3 regions of the Devosia sp. FJ2-5-3 genome follow, and region 3 is predicted to be linked to each of the others. Evidence: predicted binding sites of a transcription regulator. Region 3 holds the regulator's gene; each other region holds the start of a gene.
What was found. Region 3 encodes LexA, which represses DNA repair genes until DNA is damaged. Its sites were predicted from a motif close to TGTTCNNNNTGTGTTCNG; they were not measured.
Positions count from the first base shown of each region.

Region 1: a site for LexA is predicted at 1,633-1,650, ahead of N0P34_RS16100 (PA0069 family radical SAM protein). Genes of this name have one in related genera too.
Region 2: a site for LexA is predicted at 1,891-1,908, ahead of rmuC (DNA recombination protein RmuC). Genes of this name have one in related genera too.

Region 1 is NZ_CP104007.1:3,345,003-3,354,950, forward strand. It holds gene N0P34_RS16095 (MDR family MFS transporter) at 1-1,355, opposite strand, end outside; gene N0P34_RS16100 (PA0069 family radical SAM protein) at 1,725-2,873, shown strand; gene N0P34_RS16105 (hypothetical protein) at 2,982-3,563, opposite strand; gene N0P34_RS16110 (DUF4180 domain-containing protein) at 3,642-4,007, shown strand; gene N0P34_RS16115 (ribonuclease HII) at 4,007-4,696, shown strand; gene N0P34_RS16120 (site-specific DNA-methyltransferase) at 4,797-5,912, shown strand; gene N0P34_RS16125 (TM2 domain-containing protein) at 6,056-6,361, shown strand; gene mutY (A/G-specific adenine glycosylase) at 6,358-7,410, opposite strand; gene N0P34_RS16135 (hypothetical protein) at 7,420-7,770, opposite strand; gene N0P34_RS16140 (DciA family protein) at 7,829-8,344, shown strand; gene N0P34_RS16145 (DsbA family protein) at 8,433-9,197, shown strand; gene N0P34_RS16150 (AAA family ATPase) at 9,366-9,948, shown strand, end outside.
Region 2 is NZ_CP104007.1:3,517,238-3,527,185, forward strand. It holds gene N0P34_RS16945 (methionyl-tRNA formyltransferase) at 1-154, shown strand, start outside; gene fmt (methionyl-tRNA formyltransferase) at 147-1,070, opposite strand; gene def (peptide deformylase) at 1,284-1,799, opposite strand; gene rmuC (DNA recombination protein RmuC) at 1,932-3,356, shown strand; gene N0P34_RS16965 (Do family serine endopeptidase) at 3,505-5,031, shown strand; gene N0P34_RS16970 (response regulator transcription factor) at 5,100-5,771, shown strand; gene N0P34_RS16975 (ATP-binding protein) at 5,775-7,184, shown strand; gene recR (recombination mediator RecR) at 7,181-7,777, opposite strand; gene N0P34_RS16985 (YbaB/EbfC family nucleoid-associated protein) at 7,996-8,319, opposite strand; partial or broken gene N0P34_RS16990 (DNA polymerase III subunit gamma/tau) at 8,316-9,948, opposite strand, start outside.
Region 3 is NZ_CP104007.1:2,136,805-2,146,752, forward strand. It holds gene N0P34_RS10395 (beta-galactosidase) at 1-1,736, opposite strand, end outside; gene N0P34_RS10400 (SMP-30/gluconolactonase/LRE family protein) at 1,745-2,620, opposite strand; gene N0P34_RS10405 (2-dehydro-3-deoxy-6-phosphogalactonate aldolase) at 2,617-3,228, opposite strand; gene N0P34_RS10410 (2-dehydro-3-deoxygalactonokinase) at 3,243-4,154, opposite strand; gene N0P34_RS10415 (IlvD/Edd family dehydratase) at 4,460-6,268, shown strand; gene N0P34_RS10420 (nuclear transport factor 2 family protein) at 7,260-7,649, opposite strand; gene lexA (transcriptional repressor LexA) at 7,649-8,356, opposite strand; gene glp (gephyrin-like molybdotransferase Glp) at 8,443-9,639, opposite strand; gene moaC (cyclic pyranopterin monophosphate synthase MoaC) at 9,636-9,948, opposite strand, start outside.

The sequences.
Region 1 (9,948 bases), 1.2 Mb from region 3:
GCATCGAGCGGCGCCTCGCCGGCGGCCGCTTCCGCAGCCGAGCGCAGGCTCATCACCGCCACGAAGAGCGCAATGCCGGCGGCACCGGCAACCTGCTGCACCGAGCTCAGAATCGCCGACGCGTGCGAGTAAAAGCGCGGCGGCACGGAGCTCATCGCCGTGGTGAAGAGCGGGGTAAAGGTGAAGGCCAGGCCGATGCTGAGCACGATATGGCCGGCAATCACCTGCCAGATCGCGGTGTGCTGGCTGACCGTGGTCAGCGCCCACATGACGGCCGTGACGGCGACGACGCCGGGCACGAGCAGCGGACGCGGGCCGACCTTGTCGTAGAGGCGACCAACCACCGGGCCGAGAACACCCATGATCAAGCCACCCGGGAGCAGCATCATGCCGGTCTGCAGCGTATTGAGGCCGAGCACGGACTGGGTGTAGATCGGGATCAGGATCGAGGTGCCCAGCAGCGCCACCATGGCGATGGCGGCGGTGACCAGCGACACCGAATAATTGGTGTGCTGGAGCGTGCGCAGGTCGAGCAGCGCCTTGTCGTTGCGGGCAAGGCCGATCTGGCGCCAGACGAAGATGGCCATGGCCACGACACCAACGACGATCGGGGCCCAGGACGGAATGGCCGAGCCGTGTTCTGCGCCTTCACCAAGGCTGGAAAGCCCATAGACGAGGCCGCCAAAGGCCAGTGCTGACAGGATCACCGACAGCACATCGAGGGGCGCATAGCGCGGGGTCGAGACGTTGCGGATCTTGATCGCACCCAGCACCAGCGCGCCGACGGCGATGGGCAGGGTGAAATAGAACATGAAGCGCCAGTCGAACTGGGACAGGATGAACCCGCCAATCGTCGGGCCGATGGCCGGGGCCACCGACATGACGATCGAGATATTGCCCATGGTCTTGCCACGGCCTTCCGGGGGCACCAGCGACATTACCGTGGTCATCAGCAGCGGCATCATGATGGCGGTGCCGACGGCCTGGACGACGCGACCGACGATCAACAATTCGATCCCCGGCGCCAGCGCGCAGATGAGCGTGCCGACACTGAAGATCGCCATCGCCGCCATATAGATCGGCCGCGTATTGATGCGCTGCAGCATGAAGCCGGTGATCGGGATGACGATGGCCATGGTCAAAAGAAAGGCGGTCGTCAGCCATTGCGCGGCACTGGCGGTGACCCCCAGATCCACCATCAGATGGGGGATGGCCACGCTCATGATGGTCTCGTTCAGAAACACCACGAAGGTGGAGACGAGCAGAAGCGCGATGACCAGCTTGTTGCGAGCCGCATTGTCGGGGTGCTGCGGCGCGATTTCGGGCACCGCATCAAGCGTAGCGTCCATTGTCATCTTGTTCTCTCTCGATCGGCGTAGCGTCCACACGACGGGGGAGACCGGCGGGGATCGACACGGGAATTGCGAAATATCGGCGACAGGACCTGTCAGCATGATCACGCAGCGCGCGGCCTCAAGGACGCGGGCGGAGCCAGATCTGAGGAGGCAAAACGAACCGACAGGGGGACGCCGAAAGGGAGCCTGTCTACGCCCGCAAGACCAGTCCGTAAAGTCTTGTAATGCATGGCACCCCTGCCAATATGAATGTCAGCAGGAACTCCGCGAAAATGCATGTTCTTGTTTTGTTCTCATCGGCATGCTAAGTCTTTCCGGACGTCGGAGGAAGCGCGATTCTCCTCCGGCTCGGCAGTCAGGAGACATATCATGGCCCTTTATCAGGCCCCGTCCTTCGAAGCCTTGGAGAGGTTGAGCCTGAGCCGCGATGCGGATCTGGCGCGGCGCGAGCTCATCAATGCGGAAAGCGTGCGCGGACGCGGCGCACAGTCGAACCGCTCCGGCCGCTTCGAAACCCACGCCCGCGAAAATTTCGACGATGGCTGGGGCAATGTCGAACCGATGCCGCTGTTCGAAACGACCGAGCATCTCGAGCGCGCCAAGACCATCATCACCACCAATGACAGCCCCGATATCGCTTTCGAACGCTCGATCAATGCCTATCGCGGCTGCGAGCACGGCTGTTCCTATTGCTTTGCGCGGCCGACCCACGCCTATCTCGGCCATTCGGCGGGGATCGATTTCGAGCGCGACATCTACGTCAAGGCCAATGCCGTGGAAGCGCTGCGCCAGGAGCTTGGCGCGAGATCCTATCGCCCCAAGGCCATCGCCATGGGCACCAATACCGACCCCTACCAGCCGGCCGAGCGCAAGCACAAGCTGACGCGCGGCATATTGGAAGTGATGCTGGAAACCAAACATCCGGTGATGATCACCACCAAGTCGGCGCTGATCCTGCGCGACCTCGATATCCTCACCGAGCTGGCCAAGCTCAATCTGGTCAAGGTCGCGATCTCGGTGACCTCGATGGACCACAAGCTGAGCCGCAAGATGGAGCCGCGCGCCTCCTCCCCCGCCCGGCGGCTCGAAGCCATCAAGGCGCTGAGCGAGGCCGGCATTCCCACCGCCATCTTCGCCTCGCCGATGATCCCGGCTATCAACGACATGGAGCTGGAACGCATTCTCGATGCCGGCAAGGCGCAGGGCGCGATCAGCGCCTCGATGATCCTCCTCCGCCTGCCCGGCGAAGTGCGCGACGTGTTCCGCGAATGGCTGTTGCGCCATTTCCCGGACCGGGTGCGGCACGTGCTCTCGCTGGTGCGCGATACGCGCGGGGGGCGAGATTACGATTCGCGCTGGGGCACGCGCATGACCGGTGAAGGCCCCTATGCCACCCTGCTCCGCCAGAGGTTCGAAAAGGCGCGCGAGCGCTATGGGCTCAATCCCAAGCTGCCGCCGCTGCGGGCCGATCTCTTCGAAGCGCCGCGCCTGGAAACACGGCAGATGAGCCTCTTCTGATCCAGGGCGTTCGCGGACATCGGGCACCACTTTTCCGGTCCAGACGGGCGACAAAGCAAGCGCCTGGATTGATTTCACCGCGTCGGCGACGCGGTGAAATGCTCTTATTCAGTATTGCGCGACGCGACGGGAATTGGTGGTCATGAAATCGAGCGCGGCCATGACGCCCTGAAGCGAGAGGCGGGTTTCGACCGGTGCCGGCCGGCCCTCCAATGGCACGGCCAGCGTCAGGGCCGCACGATCCTTCATCAAATCGACAAGGCGCGCCCGCAATTCGGCATCCACGACAAAATACTGGTTGATAGTGTTGTACCGGGTCTCGATATCGGTCCGCATGGCAAGGCTGATCGGCGGCTCGCCCGACAGTTTCAAGACCATCGGCCGGGCTTCGTCATAAATCGCGTCATCGGCTGCGACGGTGACGGCGATGTCGAGCGCGCCATCCAGACGGTTCAGAATCAATGTCAGCTTGTAGGCAGGCAGCGCGGCGCTGTTCTGGGCCTGGCTGCCCGTGCTGGCGAAGCAGGAAAAGCTGTAGAAGTCGGGACCATCCTCGTCGATCGCCGCCGGACAGGCCGCGAGCCAATCCCGGTGATATTCGCGCCACTCCCCGGAAGAGTGGTGGAAAGGCTCGGCACTCACGGATTGGGAAAGGCAGACAAGGGCGGCAAGGCCTGCGACATATCGCATGAAGATACTCTCGGCTTTGCCCCCCGGCGAGACTCTTATATCAGAAGAGGCCAGAAACGAGAACTCCCGGAGCCGGGTATGGCCGAAGAGACGATCAACGGGGTGAGACTGCTGGTGCTGGACGCCGATGGTCCGCAATTGTCCAGCGAGGCGGACGCGCTCGATGTCATCGGCCAGACCTATGGCATGGAGATTGACGCCATCGTCGTTCCGGCCAAACGTTTCGTGCCGGAGTTTTTCCAGCTGAGCACGACGCTGGCCGGTCTCTTTATCCAGAAATTCCAGAATTATCGCCTCCGCCTGATCATCATGGGTGATATTGCGGACAGGGTCGCGTCGAGCCAGGCACTGGCCGATTTCGTGCGCGAAACCAATCGTGGCGCCCACCATCTCTTCGTCGCCGACCGGACCGAACTGGCCTCTCGGCTGGAGGCGTCACGCTGATGGCCCGCAAGAGCGTAGTTCAGACCGGCCCCAGCCTCCTCGACGCTTTGCCGGACTGTCCCGATTTTTCCCACGAATCCATGCTGATGGCGCGCGGCGCACGCCTTGTCGCCGGCGTCGATGAAGCCGGGCGCGGCCCGCTCGCCGGTCCCGTCGTCGTCGCAGCCGTGCGGCTCGATCCCGATCGGATCCCGGAGGGCCTCAACGATTCCAAGAAGCTGACGGCCGAGCGGCGCGAGGCGCTCTATGCCGAGATCATGGCCTCTGCCGAAGTCGCCATCGCCACCGCGCCCCCCGACGAGATCGTCGCCCGCAATATTCGCGGCGCCACGCTCGCGGCCATGGCCCGCGCGGTGATCGCCCTGCCCTGCGCGGTGGATCGTGTGCTCGTCGATGGCCGCGACGTGCCGCCCGGCCTGCCCTGCGAGGGCCTGGCCCTTATCGGCGGCGACGGCCGCAGCGTGTCCATCGCCGCAGCCTCCATCGTCGCCAAGGTCGTGCGCGACCGGATGTGCACCATCATGGATTGCGACGCGCCCCATTTCGGCTTTTCGGGCCACAAGGGCTATGGCACCGCCGCCCATCTCGCGGCGCTCAACGCCCACGGCCCATGCCGCCACCACCGCGCCGAATTCGCTCCGGTCGCGGCGCTGCTGGTGCAACAGACGCGTGTCGTGGTCGAGGTTTAACCCCTCGCTAACACCTTGCAAACCCTCCCTTAACCCTGAGCGCCTATAAGTGAATTGTTAGTGCTGCGTTAGGGTTAAGAGTATGTTGCGTACCGCGCGTATGGCCGTTGAGGTCAATGCGGAAGAGGCCACCCGCCTCCCGATCGACACTATTCTCGTGGGCGATTGCATCGACCACATGAATTCCCTGCCGGCCGGCAGCGTCGATCTGATTTTCGCTGATCCCCCTTACAATCTGCAACTCGAGCAGGGTCTGACCCGTCCCGACCAGTCCAAGGTCGACGCGGTCGACGACGATTGGGACAAGTTCGACAGCTTTGCCCATTATGACGCCTTCACCCGCGGCTGGCTCAAGGCTGCGCGGCGTCTGCTCAAACCCGATGGCGCCATCTGGGTCATTGGCTCCTATCACAATATTTTCCGGGTCGGCACGGCACTCCAGGATCTCGATTTCTGGATGCTCAACGACATCGTCTGGCGCAAGGCCAACCCGATGCCCAATTTCCGCGGCACGCGCTTTACCAATGCGCATGAGACGCTGATCTGGGCCTCGAAGAGCCAGAAGAGCCGCGTCACCTTCAATTATGAAGCGCTCAAGCTCTCCAATGACGACACGCAGATGCGCAGCGACTGGCTGTTCCCCATCTGCACCGGGGCCGAGCGCCTCAAGGGCGAGGATGACAGCAAGGTTCATCCGACCCAGAAGCCCGAAGCGCTCCTGTTCCGCATTCTCAATGCAACGACCAAGCCCGGCGATATCGTGCTCGACCCCTTCTTCGGCACCGGCACGACCGGCGCCGTGGCCCGCAAGCTCGGACGCCATTTCATCGGCATCGAACGCGAGGAAACCTATATCGCCGCGGCGCGCCAGCGTATCGCCTCGATCCGGCCCGCCGTGTTCGACGCGCTGCAGTCGGTCACGCCCAAGCGCAAGGAAACCCGCATTCCCTTCGGTTCGCTGGTCGAACAGGGCCTGATCGAACCGGGCGCGCAACTTTTCGACTTAACGAAACGTTACTCTGCCATGGTTCGTGCAGACGGCTCGCTCGTCTCGGGTCCGCACCAGGGGTCGATCCACAAGGTCGGCGCCCTGGTTCAGGAAGCCGAGGCATGCAACGGGTGGACCTTCTGGCACCACGACTATCTTGGCGTTCTCGAGCCCATCGACGTGTTGCGGGCCAGCGTGCGCCAAAAACTTGATTTGCTTTCTGCCTGATCCTGACCTCCAATCGTCTCAGGCTCTATCGACTGGCCGCCGGTTTGCCCCGGCGGCTTTTTTGTGTGCTCGTCCCCTCGGCAAAGCCTTGAAATCTGGGGCAGAAGTCCCATTTTCGGTGTCGCAGCTTTTTGAGGGTAAAAATGGCAACGGATCGGGTTTCAGCCCAATATGACATCGAGAAGAAGTCCCTGCTGGTGGCTTACCTCCTCTGGGCGTTCCTCGGCTATGTCGGCGCCCACAGGTTTTATCTCGGACGCCCGCTCAGCGGGCTTCTGATGCTGGCATTGTCCGGCATAGTGCTGCTCGTCACCCTGGTCAGCTTCGGGCTTTTGAGCTTTCTGTGGTTCATCGTGGCCGTCTGGTGGTTCATCGATGCTCTTCTTATTCCCGGCATGGCCGCGAGCCGGAACACCGATATCGCCGACCGGGTCTTCGGCCGCCGCTAGCGCAGCCCTGCCTGCGCCAACACCTTTCGGAACAAGGTCGGCAGTGCCTCGCCGCCGAGCGCGTGCGGGGCGCTCCACCAGCCGGTGTCGAGCCCATCGGGCGCCACACTGGCCGACCAAACCTCCAGCTCCAGCCGGAAATGGGTGAACACATGCACGACCTGCCCGCGATGCCGCCACTCGGCGGCCAGCGGGTAGTCGGGTTCGCCCAATTCCGAAGTCCATTCTGACGTCGGCACCTCGGTCATCTTGGCCAATAGCCCCTTGTCCGGCCGCGTGCGCAGATAGACGTCGCCATCGGCGTCGGTCATGACGAAGGCATGGCCCTTGCGCACCGGCTTTTCGGCCTTTTCCGGCTTTATCGGATAGAGCAGCGGCGTGCCGTCTCTTGCCGCGCGGCAGTCCGACTGCAGCGGGCAGAGCATGCACAGCGCGGATCGCGGCGCGCAGATCGTCGCCCCCAGATCCATCATTGCCTGGGCAAAGTCGCCGGCGCGCGCCGGCACAGAGGCCTGGAGGGCCGCCCAGAGTTCGTCCTTGGCCTCGCGCACCGGGACCGGCAGCGCATAATAGCGCGCCAGCACCCGGTCGAGATTGCCGTCGAGCACGGCGACCTTCTCGTCATAGCAGATGGCGGCAATGGCCGCGCTGGTATAGGCGCCAATGCCCGGCAGGCTCAAAAGTCCCGCCGCAGTCGTCGGAAACACGCCGCCATGCTCCTCCACCACCGCAATTGCGCAGGCATGCAGGTTTCGCGCCCGGGCATAATAGCCCAGCCCCGCCCATTCACGCAGCACGGCGTCGAGCGGCGCCGCGGCGAGATCGTGGACACTCGGCCAAAGGCTGGTGAAGCGGAGGAAATAGGTTTTGACCGCCGCAACGGTCGTCTGCTGCAGCATCACCTCGCTCAGCCAGATGCGATAGGGATCGGGCTTTACCCCGCCGGCCCGATCAGCGGGCGACACGCGCCAGGGCAGATCCCGCGCGTGGTCGTCATACCAGGCGAGAATTGCGGCCGCGTCGATCCGGCGCGGAGAGATGAGCTGCATGAATTCAAACTATCGAGGCGTTACAGCGGCCAGTATGGCGTCGAGCTTTTCATCGAGGCGTTCAAGCCGAAGCTCCACACCATCCAGACGGGAAACGTAGCCGTCCAGACGCCCCTCAAGCGCTGTTTCGAGGCGGGTTTCCAGATTGGCGATGGCGCCACCCAATTCGAGCTTAACCAGCGTCTCCAGATCGTCGCGAAGTTCGACGATCCGATGTTCCTGCCGAGAAAAATGCTCGGAAATAAGGGTAAAGGAGCGGCGGATCTCCCGGCTTTCGATCCGAACGGCGCGAAGTTCATCCAGCAGCTGTGCCTGCTGCCGACTTAGAAATTCGAGAGTGACTGTCTCGTCAGAGATCATGGTGTGCTCCAGTCCGAGCAATATAGGCCATTGCATGCTTATCTGCTAGTAGACCGACATGGCCGATACCACGCCCGAGCCCAAACGCCGCAACAAGACGCTCAACCTCGCCGATGTGCTGGCGGGGGCGCTCGATCCCGTGCTCAAGAAGCGCGGCTTTGCCACGCGCGATATCATCACCCACTGGCAGGCCATCGCCCCGCGCCCTTATGATCAAATCACCATGCCCGACAAGCTGGTCTGGCCGCGCAAATCCGCAAACAGCCATGAAGGCGCCGTGCTTTATCTGCGCTGCGCGCCGGGACAGGCACTTCTTGCACAGCATGACGCCCCGGCGATCGCTGCGGCGGTGAACCGCTATTTCGGCTATGTGCTGGTTCAGGACGTCCGCCTCTCGGCGGAGCCGTTCACGCCGGGTTCAGGCCGGAAGACCCAAAAAACCAGGGAGCCGAGCCCGAGCGAAATCGCAAAGGTCAGCGAAGCGGTCGAAAAAGTGGAAGATAGCGAGCTGCGCGAAGCGCTGAGAACCCTCGGACTGGCGCTCTCCAGCCGGTCCGGCAACAAAAGGGAATGAGTGTTCACCCCCAAGTGATAATCTTGCCCACTTGCCGACACGCCGGCCTTGTGTAGTGTCGCCGTCATAAAAACCAGGAGCCTGAGACGTGAAATTCAATCGCCGTGAGACCCTTGTCCTTGCAGCCGCAGCATCGGCGCTGAGCCTATGCGGCATTTCGGCCAGCCAGGCTGCCGAAGGCGACGTGATCGACCAGGCCAAGCTGATGGCCCCAGCCGGCGGGATTGCAGACAAGATCCTGGGCAATCCGGATGCACCGGTCACCGTCATCGAATATGCCTCGCCGACCTGCCCGCACTGCGCGACGTTCCACAACACCGTCTATGAGCACTTCAAAGCCGAATATGTGGACACGGGCAAGGTCAAGTTCATCCTGCGCCCCTTCGTGCGCAACGTGCTCGACGCGGCCATCTTCATGCTGGCCGAAGCTGCCGGCGAAGCCAATTACCACAATGTCATCGGGACCTTCTTCAAGACCCAGACCACATGGGGCACCTCGGACAAGCCGCGCGACGCGATGCTCGACGTGGCCATGCAGCTTGGCTTTACCCAGGAAAGCTTTGAAGCTGCCTTGACGAATCAGGACCTGTTCACCGGGATGGAAGCCCAGCGCGAACAGGCGCTGAATGAATTCGGACTCCAGGGCACGCCGACCTTTTATGTCAATGGCAAGACGCTTTCGGGAGACAAGACGCTTGCGCAGCTCGCTGCCGAGATCGACCCGCTTGTGCCTGCCGATTTCGTCGCGCCAACCGCTGCGACCGAAGCTCCTGCGACGGACGCCATGGCTCCGGCCGGCGACGCAATGGCACCAGCCGGCGGCACAATGGCACCGGCCCCTGCCCAGCCGTAAGCTTGTCAGTCGACACGCTTGCCTGCCTGTTGGGTTCAAGCGTGCCGGCCTGACCATACACTTTATGCAGCACCTCCCCCTTGAAGGGGGAGGTTGGGAGGGGGTGCGGACGCCCCCCTATCCCGACGCCTCCTCCCCCGCCCTCCCCGCTGGCACTGGGGAAAATCCGTGAAATTCGAACGCCTCCGGCTGCACGGCTTTAAATCCTTCAGCGACGAAACCATCCTGGTCATGGAGCCGGGCCTCACCGGCATTGTCGGGCCGAACGGGTGCGGAAAATCCAATCTCGTCGAAGCCATGCGCTGGGTCATGGGCGAGAATTCCTACAAGGCCATGCGCGCTTCGGGCATGGATGATGTGATCTTTTCCGGCTCGGGCAATCGGCCGGGGCGCAACTCGGCCGAAGTGACCCTCGTCCTCGACAATAGCGATCGCACCGCCCCCGCCGCCCTCAATATTGCCGATGTGCTCGAAGTGACCCGCCGCATCGAACGCGAGCAGGGCTCGGTCTATCGCGTCAACGGCAAGGAAGTGCGCGCCCGCGACGTGCAATTGCTGTTCGCCGACGCTTCCACCGGCGCTCATTCTCCCGCCATGGTGCGCCAGGGTCAGATCGGCGAGCTGATCGCGGCAAAGCCCACGGCGCGACGGGCGCTGCTCGAAGAGGCAGCCGGCATTTCGGGGCTGCATTCGCGCCGCCGTGAGGCCGAATTGCGCCTGCGGGCAGCCGAGCAAAATCTCGAACGTGTCG
Region 2 (9,948 bases), 1.4 Mb from region 3:
CTTTGAGCGCGATGGGAAGAAACTCCTTCAACTCAATACGCACGGCAGTCCAACGAGAAAGCTGGTAGGCAAGCGCTCGCAGAACATGCAATTCGATCAACACGGCGCTGAAGAACTATACCAAATCCTCAGGAAAACGTTCGGATTTAGCTGACCCGCTCCGGCAAGGCCCCTGCCCCGCGGAGGAAGGTGACGGCGTCCATGGCGCCCTTGCCCTCGCGCTGCACCTGGGTGAGGCGGACGGCGCCGGAGCCGCAGGCGATGGTGAGGTCGGGGCCGATGAGCGTGCCGGGGGCAGCGTTGCCATCGACGGGGGTAGAGCGCAGCGCCTTGATGCGAACGGGCTTGCCGGCGAGTTCGAGCTCGAACCATGCGCCCGGGAAAGGCGAGAGGCCGCGAATGGTGCTGTGCACCGCGTCGGCCGATTTCGAAAAATCGAGACGGGCCTCGGCCTTGTCGATCTTTTGCGCGTAGGTGATGCCGGTTTCGGGCTGGACGGTAAAATCGAGGCTGCCGCGTTCGAGCGCGGCAAGGGCGCGGCCCATGAGGTCGGCGCCAAGGCGCATCATCTGGTCGTGCAATTCACCGGCAGTCATGTCCTTGCCGATGGGGATGATTTCGGTGGGACCCATGGGACCGGTATCGAGGCCCTCATCCATGCGCATGACGACTATGCCGGTCTGGGCGTCGCCGGCCATGATGGCGCGCTGGATCGGCGCAGCTCCGCGCCAGCGCGGCAGGAGCGAGCCATGGAGGTTAAGACAGCCATCGGCAGGGGCATCAAGGATTGGCTTGGGGAGCAGCAAGCCATAGGCGACCACGACGGCGACATCGGCATCGAGCGAGGCAAACTGGGCCTGCTCAGCCTCGCCCTTGAGGCTTTTCGGCGTAAAGACCGGAATGCCGAAGGCCTCCGCCGCCTCATGCACCGGGCTCTTGCGCTCAGCCTGGCCACGGCCGGCCGGTTTTGGCGCGCGCGTATAGACCGCCACCACTTCGTGGCCCGACGAAACGATCTCGGTCAGCGTCGGGACCGAAAATTCGGGCGTGCCCATGAAGACGACGCGCATGGTGGTAACTCCTGTCTTCCCTCCCCCGTCATGGGAGAAGCGGCCCGAAGGGGCACCGAATTGGCGTGGCGAACTTCGGTTGGGGTGAGAGGTCAGCGCTTTCGCCCCGAACACCCGGCGTGCGGAGAGAGCCCCTCACCCTGACCTTTCTGCTGAACGCAGAACGGTCTGTCCCTCTCCCCCAAAAGGTGAGGAAGGTCGGCGGCTCTCAAATCAACGAGCCGCCAGCTTGGCCTGCTTTTCGAACTTCTTGATCACGCGGTCGCGCTTGAGGCGGCTCAGATAGTCGATATAGAGCACGCCATCGAGGTGATCGAGTTCATGCTGAATGCAGACGGCGAGCTTGCCATCGGCGTCCTTGACCACTTCCTTGCCGTCGAGATCGGTATAGGTGACGGTGACCGTGGAGGGCCGCTCGACCTCGTAGTAAAGCTCGGGAATGGACAGGCACCCTTCTTCGGTAACCTGGATCTCGTCGCCGAAACTGGTGATTTCCGGATTGATCATTACGAGCGGGTCGGCGGGTTCGTCTTCGCCAGCAAGATCCATCACCACGATGCGTTTCATCACACCGATCTGCGGCGCGGCAAGGCCAATCCCCGGCGCGTCATACATGGTGTCGAGCATGTCCTTGGCCAGCGTCTTGATCTCCTCGTCGATCTCCACGATCGGGTCGGCGACCGCGCGAAGCCGCGCGTCAGGAATGATGAGGATAGGGCGGATGGCCATGGCAAAAAGTCCGGCAAAAAAGGAGTTGCCTCTCGATATGGTATTTGACCGCGCCGGGTCAACTGCGGAGCAGGGTTGCGCTGGTCGCGAAAAGAACATTATGTGAACGAATGGTGGGTATAGGCTGGTTTCATGGAAACGCTCAATACATCTCTGTTCGTTCTCGGCGATCTGCCGATCAGTGTCGGCATGGCTCTGGCTGCCGGACTGGGCCTCCTGTTTTTCGTCATGATCTGGATGCTCGTTGCCTGGGCGCAGGGCAATGCGGCGCGCGCCAGTAGTGCCGCGCAGGACGCCAGCGACAATCTCAAAGCCGGTTTTGCCGAGCTTATCGCGCAACGCGATCTGCGCATCCGCGAACTCGATCTGGAACTGGGACGGGAGAGGGAAAGATCAGCAGACATCATTGACGAGGAGCGGAGCCGCAATGGCGAGCTGATGGCGGAGCTTGCCGCGATGCGGACCCGGCTCGACGAGCAGGCGCGCCAGAACGAGGTCAATTTGAAACGCTTCACCGAAGCGCGCCAGCAGATGACCGACGAATTCAAGGCCATTGCCGGGGACGTGCTGCGCAGCCACAGCGAGACTTTTACCAAGCAGAACCGCGAGCAGGTCGACGTGCTGCTCAAGCCCTTGCACGACAAGATCGGTGAATTCCACAAGGGTCTGATCGAGGACCGCTCGGCGATGAAGGAGCGCATCCAGGCGCTGGTGGAAAGCAATCTGCAGATCACAACCGAGGCGCAGAACCTGACCCGGGCGCTCAAGGGCAATTCCCAGACCCAGGGCGCCTGGGGCGAGATGATCCTGTCCACCATTCTCGAACAGTCGGGCCTGCGCGAGGGCGATCAGTACACGACCCAGCAGAGCCATATGGGCGAAGATGGCCAGCGGCTGCGCACCGACGTCGAAATCCGCATGCCTAATGGCGATGTGCTGGTGATCGATTCGAAAGTGTCGCTGACGGCGTTCGACGCCTATGTGAATTGCCCCGAAGAGGACCGCGAGCAGCATTTGCGCGCCCATATCGCTTCGGTGCGCAATCACATCACGACGCTGTCGGACAAGACCTATCACCGCGCGGCGCGATCGAGCCTCGACTATGTGATGATGTTCGTGCCCATTGAGTCCGCGCTGGCTACGGCCATCCAGCATGACGCAAAACTGGTGGAATTCGGCATGTCGCGCGGCGTGATGCTGACGACGCCGACGACGCTGATGACCGTGCTGCGCACGGTGCGCAATGTCTGGGACATCGAAAAGCGCCACCAGAATGCCGAGGAAATCGCCGAACGGGCGGGCGCGCTTTACGACAAGATCGCAGGCTTTCTCGGCTCCATGGACAAGCTGGACAGCCATCTCGACAAGGCACGATCCAGCTTTGACGAGGCGCGCAATCAGCTCTCGTCCGGCCGTGGCAATGTGGTGCGACAGGTGGAAATGCTGCGCGAGCTGGGGGCCAAGACCACCAAAACTATTCCGCCGAAATGGGACGGTGGCCTCGACGAACAGCCGAGCCTGCGGCTTGTTAGCGATGAGCCGGGGGACCGGAACTAGGCCCCTGCCCCGCTTACCGACACGGCTTGCCGCAATCCTGCCCGCAACATTGCCAAAGCTTAATATTGGCGCAACTTCACAGAAAGGCGGGACGTTCCATATGTAAGGCCACAAGCTGTTGAGAGCTTTTGCAAGGAGACTCGTCCTCATGCGACCCACACTTATTTCGCGTACCCGCCGCTGGCTCGGCGCTTCCGCCCTGGCTCTGCTGGTGGGCGTCGGCGGGGTTTCCACCGCCTTTGTCCTCACTGGGCAGGCCGTCAATGCCGAGGTGCGCAATGCGGCGCAGATCCTGGTGCCCCAGGTCACCCAGCAGCAGGGCTTTGCCGACCTGGTCGACGCGGTCAAGCCGGCCGTTGTCTCGATCCTCGTCGAAGCGCAGGCGCCCGGTCGCAATGTCCAGCGCGGCCGTGACTTCCAGTTCAATTTCCCCGACCTGCCCGAAGGCCACCCCTTCCGTGACTTCTTCGACCAGTTCGGCGGCCCCGGCGGTCCTGGTGGACGCGGCGGCTCGGGCGAGCAGGAACCCCGTCCGCGCCAGTTCATGGCTGCAGGCTCGGGCTTCATCGTTTCGGCTGACGGCTATGTCGTTACCAACAACCACGTGGTGGAAGACGCCACCAAGGTAACCGTGGTGATGGAAGACGGCAGTGAGCAGGTTGCAGAAATCGTCGGTACCGACGAGCGCACCGACCTGGCCGTTCTCAAGATCGCCGGGGAAGACCTGCCCTTCGTGACCTTCGAGGAAGAAGCCAGCCGCGTCGGCGACTGGGTGGTTGCCGTGGGCAATCCCTTCGGGCTTGGCGGCACTGTGACCGTGGGCGTGATCTCGGGCTCGGGCCGGAATATCGGCGGCTCGAACTATGGTGATTTCCTGCAGATCGACGCGGCCGTGAACACCGGCAATTCGGGCGGCCCGGCCTTCAACACCAAGGGCGAAGTGGTCGGCGTCAACACCGCCATCTATTCCCCCAATGGCGGCAATGTCGGTATCGCCTTTGCCATCCCGGCCGGCACGGTCAAGCAGATCGTCAACCAGCTGATCACGGACGGAACCGTGACCCGCGGCTATCTGGGCGTTTCGATCCAGGACGTGAGCCGTGACATTGCCGATGGCGTTGGGCTTAGCCAGCCGCTCGGTGCCATCGTGCGCGAGCCGGCCGCTGATGGCCCTGCGGGCGCCGCGGGCGTCAAGTCGGGCGATATCATCACCGCGGTCGATGGCGACCGGATCGACGACGCACTCGATCTCAGCCGGACCATCGCCAGCAAGTCGCCTGGCTCCGTCGTCGAGCTGACCATCTGGCGCGATGGTGCCGAGACCAAGCTCAACGTCACGCTGACCGAACTCAACCAGGACGTGGCCGAGACCAATACGCCGACGCCTCCGGCCGAAGTGCCACAGGCCCAGTCGACGCTCGGCCTGACCCTCGTGCCCAATGGTGACGGCACAGGTGGCGTGCTGATCCAGGAAGTCGAGCCCGACACGCCTGCCGCCCAGCGCGGTCTGTCCGTCGGCGACGTGATCCTCGAAGTCGACAATACGCCGGTCTCGAGCGCTGCCGATTTCGACAAGGCGATCGACAATGTTCGCAGCAGGGGCCTCGAAACGGCCCTGGTGAAAGTTGCTCGCAATGGCGATAGCACCTTTATCGGGCTGCCCATTACCGAATAAGTTCGCCTGACAAACCCTGGCCCCGGGTGTTTCCCGGGGCCATTTTTTCCTGGTGCGGAGCGTCAGCCGTGAAAATCCTGCTCATCGAAGATGATCGCGAGGCCGCGAGCTATTTGATCCAGGCGCTCGACGAAGCCGGTCATGTGACCCATCATGCCGCTGACGGGGAGACCGGCTATGCCATGGCCTCGGGCATGGATTATGACGTGCTGATCGTTGACCGCATGCTGCCGCGACGGGATGGCCTCTCCATCGTCGAATCGCTGCGCGCGGAAGGCGATACCACCCCTGTTCTCATTCTCTCCGCTCTCGGCGAAGTCGATGACCGCGTCACCGGCCTGCGCGCCGGCGGCGACGATTATCTCACCAAACCCTATGCCTTTACCGAATTGCTGGCCCGGGTCGAAGTGCTCGCCCGTCGCTCGAGCCCCGTGGAGGCCGCGACCCAATATAGCGTGGGCGGGCTATCGCTCGATCGGCTGAGCCGCAAGGTCGAACGCGACGGCGAGGCGATCCTCCTCCAGCCGCGCGAATTTCGCCTGCTCGAATATCTGATGAAGCATGCCGGCAAGGTGGTGACCCGGACGATGCTGCTCGAAAATGTCTGGGACTACCATTTTGACCCCCAGACCAATGTCATCGACGTGCACATGTCGCGCCTGCGCTCCAAAATCGACAAGGGCTTTGAGATGCCGTTGCTGCACACGGTGCGCGGCGCCGGCTATATGATCAGGGACTAGAAGTTGAGCCGGCTCGCCCAGGTCTGGCGCACATCGACCGTTCGGCTGACCGCCACTTTCATTACTATTTTCAGCGTCTTCGCCATCCTGCTGATGGCCTTTATCGGCTGGCAATCGAGCGTGCAGATCCAGCGCCAGCAGGCCGATGATATCGACCGGGAAGTGCGGCTGCTGCAGCGCATCGAGGTCAACCAGGGCGTTCGGGGCCTCGCATTTGCACTCAACCGGATCGCCAGCCAACCCGGACCCGGCATCTATTATCTCGGCGATGCTTCAGGCCAGTTCCTGCTCGGCAATCTCGTGGCGGTTCCGGCGGAAGTGCTTATAAATCCGGGCGTTTATACATTCGACTATGACAGGGCCGGGCCGCTCAACGAAGGCGCGGGACCCGAGGCGGCGGTACGCTCGGGCGTGGCGATCGTGCGCTCGGTCGAGCTGGGCAGCGGCATGCGGCTTGTCGTCGGGCGCGACGTGGTGGAGCGGCGGGGCTATTCGGCGATCATTCTCCAGAGCTTTCTGGTCGGGGTTGCCGGCATCATTCTCTTTTCCGTCGTCGCCGGCGGAGTGACGGCGCGGCGCGTGCTGAAACGCATCGACACGATCCGCGACACATCGACGAAAATCATGTCGGGCAATCTGGCCGAGCGCGTTCCGATCACGCGGCGCAATGACGAGTTTGACGGGCTGGCCCTGAACCTCAATGCCATGCTCGACCGGATCGAGCAGTTGCTTCAGGGACTTAAGGAGGTGACGGACAATGTCGCGCACGACCTCAAGACCCCCCTCACCCGCCTGCGCAACCAGGCCGAGGCGGCGCTGCGGGATGGGTCGACAGACGAGATGCGGCAGACGGCGCTGGAAAATGTCATTGGCGAGAGCGACCGGCTGATCCGGACATTCAATGCCCTGCTCATGATTGCGCGAGCCGAGGCCGGTGCGCCCTCTGGCGCGCTCTCCGAAATCGACATCAGCGCGATTATTGCTGATATGGCCGAGCTTTACGCCCCCGTGGCCGAGGATGAGGGCATTGAGGTGGTGACCGCGGTCGAAGAGGGGGTGACCCTGCGGGCCAATCGCGAACTGATCGGCCAGGCCACGGTCAATCTCCTTGAAAATGCAATGAAATATGCCCGACCGGAAAATGGGAGCGCCGGGAAAATCACGGTGGAACTGAAGCGGGTCGGCGCCATGGTGCAGCTGGTCGTGGCCGACAATGGACCGGGCATTCCCGAGGGCGAGCGCAAGCGGGTGCTGGAACGGTTCGTGCGGCTGGAAAAAAGCCGGTCGGAGACGGGGTCGGGACTGGGGCTGGCACTGGTCAATGCCGTGGCGCGGCTGCATGGCGGCAGCTTCCGCATCGAGGACAACCAGCCCGGGGTCAGGGCGATTATGGAAGTTCCGGCAAATAGTTAGATCTGGGTGCGGGCCTTCAGCGCCTGGCTCAACGTCCCCTCGTCGAGATAATCGAGCTCGCCGCCGACCGGCACGCCATGGGCGAGGCGGGTGATCTTGACGCCGGTGTCGGCGAGGCGGTCGGTGATGTAGTGGGCGGTGGTCTGGCCCTCGACCGTGGCGTTCATGGCCAGGACCAGCTCGGAATAGTCAGAAGCTCGTGAAATCAACGTGTTAAGGTTGAGATCGTCGGGGCCGATGCCGTCGAGGGGGGAGAGGATGCCGCCCAGGACATGGTAGCGGACGGCGCCGACGCCGGCGCGTTCGAGCGCCCAGAGATCGGCCACGTCTTCGACCACGATGAGCATGCCGCTCTCGCCGCGGCGCGGGTCCTGGCAGATCGAGCAGGGGCTCGTGGTGTCGACATTTCCGCAGGTTTCACAAGTCTTTACGGCCAGAACAGCCCTGTCCAGCGCGGCCGAAAGCGGCAGCATGAGCTGCTCTTTTTTCTTGATCAGGTGCAAGACCGCCCGGCGGGCCGAGCGGGGGCCGAGCCCTGGCAGGCGCGCCAGGAGCTGGATCAATTGCTCGATTTCGGGTCCGCCAGAAGCCATGATTTTTGTCGCGTTTGGGGTGAATTGGTTAGCAGACTGTTAGCGTTGGCGGGACGGGGGTGTGAAACCCCTGATCCGGCGTTACGTGCCACCTTCTCCCTCGAGGGGAGAAGGGAGAAGAGTGCTGGCCCTTAGTTTGCGGCGGTGCCAAACAGAGGTTCCCGCTTTCGCGGGAATGACGGCGTGGGTGTGGCGGGCACGGCCCAAAAAACCAAAACCTAGAACGGCAGCTTCATGCCGGGGGGGATGGGGAGGCCGGCGGTGACTTCGGCCATGCGGCGCTGCATTTCCGCTTCGCTCTTGCCCTTGGCGTCGTTGTAGGCGGCGATGATGAGGTCTTCCAACACATCAGCTTCGTCGGCCTTGATCAGCGAGGGATCGAGCTTGAGCGAGCGCATCTCGCCCTTGCCCGAAAGCGCGACAGTGACCATGCCACCGGCGGAGCGGCCTTCGACGACCAGCTCGGCAAGCTCGGCCTGCATGGCCTCCATCTTGCCCTTCATTTCGCTGGCGGCTTTCATCATGCCCATGATGTCTTTCATTCGTCATCCTCTTCGTTGGGTGGCGGGGCGATTTCGGGAATGGCGGCCTCGTCGTCGCGCACTGTGACGTTAACGAGCTTGGCCCCCGGAAAGGTTTCAAGAATGGCCTTCACCAGCGGATCTTCATAAGCGGCGGAGGTGGCCGCTTCCTTGCGCTGGTCGCGCTCCTGCCGAATGGTGAGGCCCTCGGGCGGGCGCGAGGACACCATGACCAGCCAACGCTGGCCGGTCCACAGCTGGAGCCGCGCCGACAGCGTCGAGATCATGGTGGGATCGGCATTGTCGGACAGGGCCACTTCGATGCGGCCCTGCTCGAAGGAAACCGGGCGCATCTGGGATTCGAGCGCCAGCTTGACCAGCACGTCGCGCTTGGCGGTGGCCAGCGCAATGAGGTCTTTGTAGGAGGCGATGGTGGCCAGCGCCGGCTGGGCGACGGCCTGCGGGGTCGCCACCGGGGCCGGCTGGCTCGTGGCAATCATCGGCTGGGGCGCTTCGACGCGCATGGCCGAGGCACTGCCCCCTCCTCCACCACCAGAAGGGCCGCGGGGAGACGGCGTCGACATGGGCGCATTGGAGAGCACCTGCCCGCTCAATTTGGCGATGACTTCGTCGGGGCTGGGCAGATCGGCGGCATAGGCCAGCCGGATCAGCGTCATTTCCGCCGCCTGCAGGCCATTGCCGGCGCGGGCGGTTTCCTCATTGCCCTTGAAAAGGATCTGCCAGGCGCGGGTGAGCGCGCGCATATGGAGGCGCTGGGCCAGGTCCTTTCCGCGATTGCGCTCGTCGGGCGTCAGCGAGGCATCGTCTGCCGCGGCGGGCACGATTTTGATGCGCGTGACGAGATGGGTGAATTCGGCGAGATCAGCCAGAAGTGTCTGCGGATCGGCGCCGAGATCATAAAGCTCGCGCAGCGCGGTCAGCGCCTCGGCAATACGTCCAGCCATCAGATCTTCGAAGAGATCGATGATGCGGGCGCGGTCGCCCAGGCCCAGCATGGCTTTCACTGTCGCCGCCGACACGGTGCCGCCGCCATGGGCGATGGCCTGATCGAGCAGGGATAGACTATCGCGGGCCGAGCCTTCGCCGGCGCGCACGATCATGGCGAGGGCGTCGGGCTCGAAGGAGATGTTCTCCTGCCCGAGGATTTTTTCGAGATAGGCCGTCATCACATCGGCGGGAATGCGCCGGAGATCGAAGCGCTGGCAGCGCGACAGAATCGTGATCGGGACTTTGCGGATTTCGGTCGTGGCGAAGATAAACTTCACATAAGGCGGCGGCTCTTCGAGCGTCTTCAGCAGGCCATTGAAGGCCGCCGTCGAGAGCATGTGCACCTCGTCGATGACATAGACCTTATAGGGCGCCGAGGCCGGGCCATATTTGACCGAGTCGATGATCTCGCGAATGTCGTTGATGCCGGTATTACTGGCGGCGTCCATCTCGATGACGTCGACATGGCGGCCTTCAATGATGGCGCGGCAATGCTCGCCCTCGATTTCGAGATCGAGCGTGGGGCGGCGGCCATTTCCATCTTCATAATTGAAGGCACGGGCGAGAATGCGGGCCGTGGTGGTTTTGCCCACGCCGCGCACGCCGGTCAGGATGAAGGCGTGGTGGATGCGGTTCTGCGCA
Region 3 (9,948 bases):
AGGGCACGGTCCCCGCTCGCCGTGAGATAGAAGAGCTTGCCCTGCGAAATCAGCACCGGCACGCCCTCATTGTCCTCCATGACGATCTCGCCACGCGTTTCGACCTTTTCGCGCCAGAGCCTGGTCGAGCCGCCACCCTTGACGGTCACGGACACATGACCCGGCACGCTGTCCACGCGCATGACGCGGGCATCCAGCAGATTTGGCGACAGGTCCGGGCCCAGCCGGGCGGGTATGGAAAAATTCCGGGTCTTGGAGCCGGTGCGCGGGCCGATCAGCAGATAGCCATCGAAACTTTCCATCGCCTCGCGCAGCTCATCGGTCCAGGCGAACAGGGCGGGAATGGCGACGATCTCATAACCCGCAAAGCTCTTCGTCTTTGGGGAAAGGATGTCGATGTCGACGCCATGCTTGCGGAAGGCTGCGTAGATTTCGCGCACATGGGCGCCGTGGTTGAAACCCTTGGACTGCGGCTGCACGTCCCAGGCCCATTCGCTCTCATAGTCGAAGACAAGGGCGACACGGGCTTTGCCGGAAGTGCCGGCAAGTCCGGTGGCGGCCAGTTCGCGGGCAACCTGGCTGGCTTCCTCATAGGCAGGCGCCGGTTCGCTATCCGGGCGCAGGAGGCCCGCATGCATCTGCTCCTGCGCAAAGGGCGCCTGGCGCCAGCGGAAATAGGAGACGACCTCGGCGCCATGGGCGAAGGCCTCCCACGCCCACAGACGCGCCATGCCGGGCAGGGGATCGGGGTTGAACTGCGCCCAGTTCACCGGGCCCGGCTGCTGTTCCATGATCCACCAGCGGCCATGGCCGACGGTGCGGTAGAGGTCATGGTGGAATGCTGCGTTATCCGGGTCGCCCTGGCGCATGTACTGGCGCTTGATTTCATCTGGCTCATTGCTGACCGCCAGATGGCCTATGGGGTAGGAGTCCCAGCTGGCCACATCCAGCGTCTCGGCCAGATCATAATGGTCGAACTCGCTATAGCGGCTCATGAAATTGTGGATGACCGGGAGGTCCGGGCGCTTGGCCTTGAGGATGTCGTACTGGACTTTGTTGAAGGCCGAGACCTGGTCAGAGGAATAGCGCCGGAAGTCGAGGTCGTGGATCGGGTTGGGCTCACAGACGAGGAGGTTCGGCAGTTCGATCTGGTCGAACGAATTGTATTCCATCGACCAGAACACATTGCCCCAGGCCTCGTTCAGCGCTTCGACGGATCCGTAACGTTTGCCGAGCCAGTCGCGGAAACCGCTCAGCGCTGCGGGTGAATAGGAATATGTCGTGCCGTGGCAGCCATATTCATTGTCGGTCTGCCAGCCACCCAGCGCGGGGTGATCGCTCAGGGCATCGGCAAGGATCTCTGTGATGCGGGCGCATTCTTCCCGATAGCCCAGGTGGGAGAAGTCGTAGTGCCGGCGGGATCCAAATCCCTTCTGGCGGCCATGGGCATCGACCGCCAGCATGTCCGGATGCTTGTCGACCATCCAGCGCGGCGGCGTGGCCGTGGGGGTGCCGACAATGACCTTTAGGCCATGTTGCGCAAGCACATCCATGGCGCGGATCATCCAGTCGAGCTGCAGATTGCCCGGTTTCGGCTCCAGGCGGGACCAGGCGAATTCGCCGATGCGCACATATTTGATGCCGACCTCGGCCATGCGCTCGGCGTCGCGAGCCCACCAGGCTTCAGGCCAGTGTTCGGGATAATAGCAGACGCCAAGGGCAGGGCTGATGGTCATGTCGGGGCTCAGAGGATGACGGTGGATTCGGGCAGGCCGGGGATTTCGAGTTCGATGGCGAAGACGCCGCCGGCGAGCTTTTCTTTCGCGAGCTGTTCTTCCGAAAGGCCCTTGGACGCCGTGGTAATGAACATTGTCTTGAGGTCCTTGCCGCCGAAGGCGGGGCAGGTGACCTGGCTCACCGGAACCTCGATGATCCGGTCGATCGAGCCGTCCGGCGCATGGCGCACGACGCAGCTGCCGCCCCAGCGGGCGTTCCAGAGATAACCTTGGCTGTCTACGACGGCCCCGTCCGGGTATCCCCGGTGCCCGGATACGTCAGCGAAAAGTTCCCATTCACCGATCGGCAGACCCGTCTCCGGGTCGGTGGCGCATTTCATGATTTTCTGTGTCGGCGTATCGCTCCAATAGGCGATGCGGCCGTCTGGCGAAAAGCAGGTGGCATTGGGGATTGCCGCGTTCTCGATGATCCGCGTCAGCGTGCCGGCGCGATAGTGATAGACCGACCCATCCTTGGGGCCCTCGTCCTTGACCATCGTACCGATCCAGAATGCGCCGGAGGGGTGCACGCGGCTGTCATTGGCGCGATTGGTGGGAATATCGCGCTCGATGTCCTCGAGCCGGTTGATGCCGCCAACAGTGAGATCGAAGCGGATGAGGCCGTTTTCGGTGACGATGGCCAGCGTGTCGTTATCGACGATGCCGGCCGCCGCAACGCTCTCATTGAACAGCCAGCTCTCGACGATTTCGCCAGCGGTGTTGGCTGCGAACAGGCTCTCTTCGTTGATGTCGAAGAAGAACAATTGCTGACGGCCGGGATGCCAGAGCGGGCCTTCGCCGAGTGAACATTTGCTGTCGATAAATAGGCGTGCCGTCTCGGTCATGCCGTGGCTCCCTTGTCATAGGCGGCAACCGCCATGGCGGCGCGCTGGCCGACTTCGGCGGCGCTGCGGCCGGGGGTATAAATATAAGTTCCAAGGCCGAAGCCGGCGCAGCCGACACCAAAGAACTCGTCGAAATTGTCGGGATTGGCTCCGCCTACGGCATAGAGCGGCAAATCCGGCGGCAGCACGGCCTTCATGGCCTTGATGCCCTTCGATCCCAGCACCTCTGCCGGGAAGAATTTCAGACCCGTCGCACCAGCCCGGATCGCCCTGAACGCATCTGTGGGGCTGAACACACCCGGATAGGATTTGAGGCCCAGCCGAACCGTTTCGGAGATCACCAGTTCATTGGTGTCGGGCGAAACGATGAACGTGCCCCCGGCCTGGGCCACAGCGTGCACATCTTCCTCGGTCAGCACCGTGCCGGCGCCGATCTCGGCCCTGTCCGACAAAGCCGCTGCGGCGCGGGAAATGCTCTCGGTGGCGTTGGGGGAATTGAGCGGAACCTCGATGAGGGTAATCCCGGCCTCAACAAGCGCTGTGCATACGGGCACGGCTTCGTCGGGGGTAATGCCGCGCAGGATGGCGATGATGTGGCGATGGGACATGACAGCAGGATCCTTCAGGCGTTGGCGCGGGCAGTTTTGAGACCGGCGAGGACGACCTCGGTGGCATCGACGAGGCGGCCCGAGGCGCCGGCCATTTCCAGCACCCGGACATAGAGCGCACAGAGGCGCGCCGAGCCGATAAGGGGAACAGGGGTGTTACCGATCTGGTCGCGATTGGCGGCGATTTCCGTGCCGATGAGCAGGCCCGAGAGGTAGCCGGCGCACCAGGACGGATCTCGCCCCGACAGGAGCGCGGCAGCGCGCACGCGGAACAGCTGCCCGAGGAGATCGGCGGGTCTTGCCAGACCATCGCTCGCACCGGCGTCGAAACCGGCATCGCGTTCGCCGCCATCGAGGTCCCCGGTGAGGGAGTGGCGGAGCACGGAGTGGGTCTTGAGCACTTCGAAGATTTCACCCGTCATTGCGGTGGTGAACCCTTCAATGCGCGTGCCATTCAGTTGGGCCCATTTCGAGTGCGTTCCAGGCAGGCAGACGAGGCCGGAATAGTCGGGAATGAGCGTGGCAAGGCCAAGCAGCTGGGTCTCTTCTCCGCGCATGACATTCTCGCCACCATGGCGCTGGCAGACGCCGGGAAGGATCGAGACCGTATAGCGGTCATTGCCCGCATCGGGATGGACGGCGCCGTCGTGGAGGCCGCGCAGATCGGTGGGCGCTTCGAGATAGGGCGCTTCGAGCCACCCCTGACGGGCCCCGGCCATGCCGCAGATGAGGACATCAACCGGTCCGGACACCTGCAGTGTCTCGACGATCTCGCCCAGCGCGCCGGCGAATTCCTCGCGCTTGAGCTTGCCCATGCCCCGGTCGGAACTGGCGGTGGACACGATACCGCCGCTCTCGCTCATGCCCCAAGCCCGCAGATTGGACGTTCCCCAATCAACGGCAATCCAGGCCACAGACTCACTCACCTTGCCGAACCTCCCCAGCACGCCTTTGAATTCGGCGGGACCCTAATCCAAGTTCAGCGAACCCGGAAACCCCATTTGAGTTCATTCGGGTCTCACCCTTCCCGCCTAGTTCAAACGCCTCTCCCGGTCCGCTCGCCTGGTAAGATTTCTGCAGCGTTCCGACAGATGTCTCTCCCATATCGTTCCGTGAGACGAAATTGTATGATTTTTTGCGTCTTGCACATTCACAGCGCCGTTTGGCGTGATAGAACGATGCAACTCAAGGCCCGCGTTCGCTTCGGCGGACACTTCAAGGAACAAGCACTATGACTGCAGAGAATGGCGGCAACCGCGCTCGCAAGTTGCGTTCGCGCGCGTGGTTCGACAATCCAGACAATCCGGACATGACCGCACTCTATCTCGAGCGCTACATGAATTACGGCGTGTCGCGCGAGGAACTGCAGTCCGGCAAGCCGATCATCGGTATCGCCCAGACCGGCTCTGACCTCAGCCCCTGCAACCGTCACCACATGGTGCTGGCCGAGCGCGTCCGCGAAGGCATCCGCGAGGCCGGCGGCATTGCCATCGAGTTCCCGGTCCATCCGATCCAGGAGACGGGCAAGCGTCCGACGGCCGGCCTTGACCGCAATTTGGCCTATCTCGGCCTCGTCGAAGTGCTCTATGGCTATCCGCTCGACGGCGTTGTGCTGACGATCGGCTGCGACAAGACCACGCCCGCCATGCTGATGGGCGCAGCAACCGTCAACATTCCGGCCATCGCGCTTTCCGTGGGCCCCATGCTCAATGGCTGGCACAAGGGTGAGCGGACGGGGTCGGGCACGATCGTCTGGAAGGCCCGCCAGATGCTGGCCGCAGGCGAGATCGACTATCCGAAATTCATCGAGCTGGTGGCTTCCTCGGCCCCGTCGACCGGCTATTGCAACACAATGGGCACAGCCTCGACGATGAACTCGCTGGCCGAAGCCCTGGGCATGCAGCTGCCCGGTTCGGCGGCCATCCCGGCGCCCTATCGCGACCGACAGGAAATGGCCTATCGCACCGGCAAGCGCGCCGTGGAAATGGTGCATGAGGATTTGAAGCCCTCCGACATCCTGACCAAGGAAAACTTCCTCAACGCCATCGTGGTCAACTCCGCCATCGGCGGGTCGACCAATGCGCCGATCCATATCAATGCCATCGCCCGCCATATCGGCGTCGAGCTCAATATCGACGAATGGCAGGCGCATGGGCACAAGGTGCCGCTGCTGGTGAACATGCAGCCGGCGGGCGAATATCTGGGCGAGGATTATTACCACGCCGGTGGCGTTCCCGCGGTGGTCAACGAGTTGATGAAGCACGGCCTCATTCATGAGAACGCGCCGACCGTCAACGGCAAGACCATGGGCGAAAATTGCCGCAACACGGTGATCGAGGACGACAAGGTCATCCGGACCTTCGAAAATCCGCTGAAGGCCGAAGCCGGTTTCCTCGTGCTGCGCGGCAATCTCTTCGACAATGCCATCATGAAGACCAGCGTGATCTCACCGGAATTCCGCGATCGCTATCTCTCCGATCCCGATCATCCGGGCATGTTCGAGGGCAAGGCGGTGGTGTTCGATGGTCCGGAGGACTATCACCACCGAATCGATGATCCCTCGCTCGATATCGACGAGCACACGCTGCTGTTCATGCGTGGCGCGGGCCCGATCGGCTATCCGGGTGCGGCGGAAGTCGTCAACATGCGTCCGCCCGATTACCTCATCAAGAAGGGCATCCATTCGCTGGCCTGTATCGGCGATGGTCGCCAGTCGGGTACTTCGGGTTCGCCCTCCATCCTCAATGCTTCCCCGGAAGCGGCTGCGGGCGGAAATCTGGCTATCCTCAAGACCGGGGACCGGGTGCGCATCGACCTCAACAAGGGCGAGGCCGATATCCTGATTTCGAATGAGGAAATCGCCACCCGTCGCGCCGCGCTTGAAGCTGATGGCGGCTACAAATTCCCCAAGCACCAGACGCCCTGGCAGGAAATCCAGCGCGGCCTCGTCGACCAGCTCGGCAACGGTGCAATTCTCAAACCGGCCGAAAAATACCAGCGGATCGCGCAGACCGAGGGCATTCCGCGCGACAACCACTGACAAGGTTTTTTGCGTCTCACTCCCTCGCCGCATGGCGGGGGAGTTTTTTATTGCCTCTCTCGTCCAAGGGCTTGCCGCTCAATGGGGCATGCCGAAGCGCCGCCCGGCTCCAGGGGAGCGTCGCGTGGACACGGTCGCGATGCCCTACGGGCACGGTGAAAAGCGGCTTTCGCCCCGAATTGATAGAAATAGAAGAGGCGAAAGCCGCTTCCCACGACCGGTTTTTTGGGCGCATGCCTTGAGCGGCCCCCTTGCGGGTGGTGCTGGGTCCTGCGTCGAGGCATGACCCCGAAAGGCAGAACCGGCACCGGCCGGTGGTCGACATCCACGCCCCCGCCCAGGCGACCCCGTGCGGCCCGTCTCCCCGCCCGACGCTTCGTCGGCGCCGCGTGTTATCGGCGGGAACGGGGCAATGATGGCACGGGAAAATGGGGACGGGGATAAGCGGGATATTTTTGGTTTGGAGAGGCCCCTCACCCCAACCCTCTCCCCGGAGGGGCGAGGGGGCGCAGGAGGGGATGGGCTTGGGGGAGGAGCTGTCAACCCCCGCGGTGTCATTCCCGCGTAAGCGGGAACCCCTGTTGGTGGGTGTTCAGTGATGAGAAACGGCGGCCCCGCTTTCGCGGGGATGACGCGGTGGTGCGCTGGAAGACGTGGTGTTCGGGCGAAATGGATTGCCCGGACGAGCCGGGCGATGACGGTGGAGCGAGGGCGCGCAACGCCTAGGCAGCGAGCTGATTGGCCGATAGCGAGGGCCCCCTCACCCCGGCCCTCTCCCCGAAGGGGCGAGGGGGCGCAGGAGGGGAGGGATCCCCACAATGTCATTCCCGCGAAAGCGGGAACCCCGGTTTGCCTGGAGGGAAAACGGAGGTCCCCGCTTTCGCGGGGATGACATGGTGGTGCGCTGGAAGATGGCATGTCGCGGCACCGAAAATAGGGCGTTGGAAACAACTGGATAGGTGATCCAGCGCGCGCCCCGGGATTACCTTGGCTATGTGATTTTGGGGAACGCGCTGAGGTGTTCGTGGCGGATGCGCCAGCCGTCCTGGTCACGGCCAAGGACCGTCGTGCCGCGACCGCTGCCTTGGGCGGGCTGGCCGTCGACCGTGGCGCGCCAGCGGAAGGTGTAGGTACAACTGGCAGCCTTGTCGCCAATGGCAGTCCAGTTGAGATCCTCAAGCCAGTAGGTTTCGTCGGCAAGCTTGCGCCAGGTCGCTTCGAACGCGGCGCGTGCCGCGGCGACGCCGGCGTGGGTGCCCGAGCTGAACCAGAATGTTGCGTCGGGATCGATGAGCGGCACGAGCAGGGAAAAGTCGTGCCGGTTGATGAGCTCGGCATAGCGCGCCATCACCGTTTCCGGTGAGGCGCGGTCCGAGGACATCAGTATTTCCGCAAGAGGCCGACGAGCCGGCCCTGGACCTTCACACGGTCGGGCGGGAAAATGCGGGTTTCGTAGGCCGGATTGGCGGCTTCGAGCGCTATCGTATTGCCCTTGCGACGGAGGCGCTTGAGGGTCGCTTCCTCGTCATCCACCAGGGCAACCACGATCTCGCCGGTCGAGGCAACATCCTGCTTCTTGATGAGCACGGTGTCTCCATCGAATATGCCGGCGTCGATCATGGAATCGCCGCGCACTTCGAGAGCGTAGTGCTCGCCGGGCCCGAGCATTTCAGGTGGAACGGCAATGGTGTGGGAGTGGGTCTGGATCGCCTCGATCGGCGTACCGGCGGCGATACGGCCCATGACCGGGATCGAAATCGGGCGAGCATAGTCGTCAGTGCTGCGCGAGGGGGGCGAGGCGACCTTGCCCAGATTGCCCTCGATGACTTCGGGCTCGAAGCGCACCTTCCGGCCGCCAAGCGAGGGGTTCATCGAATCGGGCAGCTTCACCACTTCGAGTGCACGGGCCCGATTGGGCAGGCGCCGGATGAAACCACGTTCTTCGAGGGCGGTGATCAGCCGATGGATTCCCGATTTCGAAGCAAGATCAAGGGCGTCCTTCATCTCGTCAAAGGAGGGCGGAATGCCGGATTCCTTCATCCGCTCATGGATGAACATCAGCAATTCGTGTTGTTTGCGCGTCAGCATTTGCCCCTTGACCCCAGAATCGGAACATAGACGGAACGACCATACGCGTTCCGTCTATGTTCTGCAAGAGTCCCTAAAAAGTGGCTCTAGTTTATGGGGAGGGCGTCGACCAGCGCGCCGATGGGCTGACCGGGATCATGTTCGGGCTGGACGATCAACATGTCTGCCTGCGCGAGGGACGAGGTATGGCCGCTATCGGTCTGGGCACTCGGCATCAGAGCCGGGCCGGTTTCCGTGTGCACCAGATGGGCGCGCATGAAATGGCGGCGGGCGCTGTTGGGCGGCGTCGGCGCGAGGAGGGGCAGGCGCCAGAAGTGCGGCTCCGCCTGGCCCAGCCAGCGGCGCAGGGCCGGGAGGATGAAGACGATGGCCGTGACCATCGCCGAGACGGGATTGCCGGGCAGGCCGAAAACCAGGGTTTTTCCGCGCGTGCCGAACATCAGCGGCTTGCCCGGGCGCATATTGATGCGCCAGAAATCGAGGGTCACGCCCAGATCTTTGAGGACATCCTGCACGAGATCATGCTCGCCGACGCTGGCGCCGCCAGTGGTGACGAGAATATCGGGTTCGTCAGCGAAGGCGAGGGCGAGTGTACCGCGGAGCAGGTCGACCCGGTCGGGCACGATGCCGAGATTTGCTATCTGGTCGGCATAGGGCGCGAAGAGCGGCGCAAGGCCAAAACTGTTGGAGGCGACGATCTGGTCCGGGCCAAGCGGCGTGCCGGGGATGACGAGTTCATCGCCGGTGGCGAGAAGCGCGATGCGCGGGCGGCGGGCGACGGCAAGCGAGCCGCAATTGGCCGCAGCGGCGACAGCGATCTGCATGGGCAGAAGGCGCGTGCCGGGCTCGACGAGGGTGTCGCCGGTGGTGAAATCATTGCCGCGGGGACGAATGGAGTGGCCGAGGCGGGCAGGGGCGGTGAAGCGCACCCTGTCACCTTCGCGGATGGCCTCTTCCTGCATGATGACCATATCGGCGCCGGGCGGGACGGGCGCGCCGGTGAAGATGCGGATGGCCTGGCAGGGGCCAACCGACCCGGCAAAACCGGCGCCGGCCTGTGAGGTGCCGACGACGTCGAGCCATTGATCGGGCGCCACATCGGCGGCGCGGAGGGCATAGCCGTCCATGGCGCTGGCGTCGAAGGGTGGTTGGTCGTGCTGGGCGATGATCGGGGCGGCGAGAACGCGTCCGGCGGCGGCCGAGAGGTCGACCGTTTCGGGCACGATCTCGGGCACGCGGGCCAGAATGGCGGCGAGGGCGTCTTCGACCGGCAGCAGGCTCATGGCGCGCGCCGGAAATCGCCGGATTTTCCGCCGGATTTTTCGACGAGGCACATATCGGTCACGACCATTGCCCGGTCGATGGCCTTGGCCATGTCGTAAAGGGTCAGCGCAGCGGTCGAAGCGGCGACGAGGGCTTCCATCTCCACCCCGGTCTGCCCAGTGGTTTCGGCCGTGGCGAGAATGAAGATGGTGGCTTCGCCATCGCGCTCGATCTCGACGCTGACCTTGGTCAGTGGAATGGGATGGCAGAGCGGGATCAGTTCGGAGGTTTTCTTGGCGGCCATGATCCCGGCAATGCGGGCGACGGCG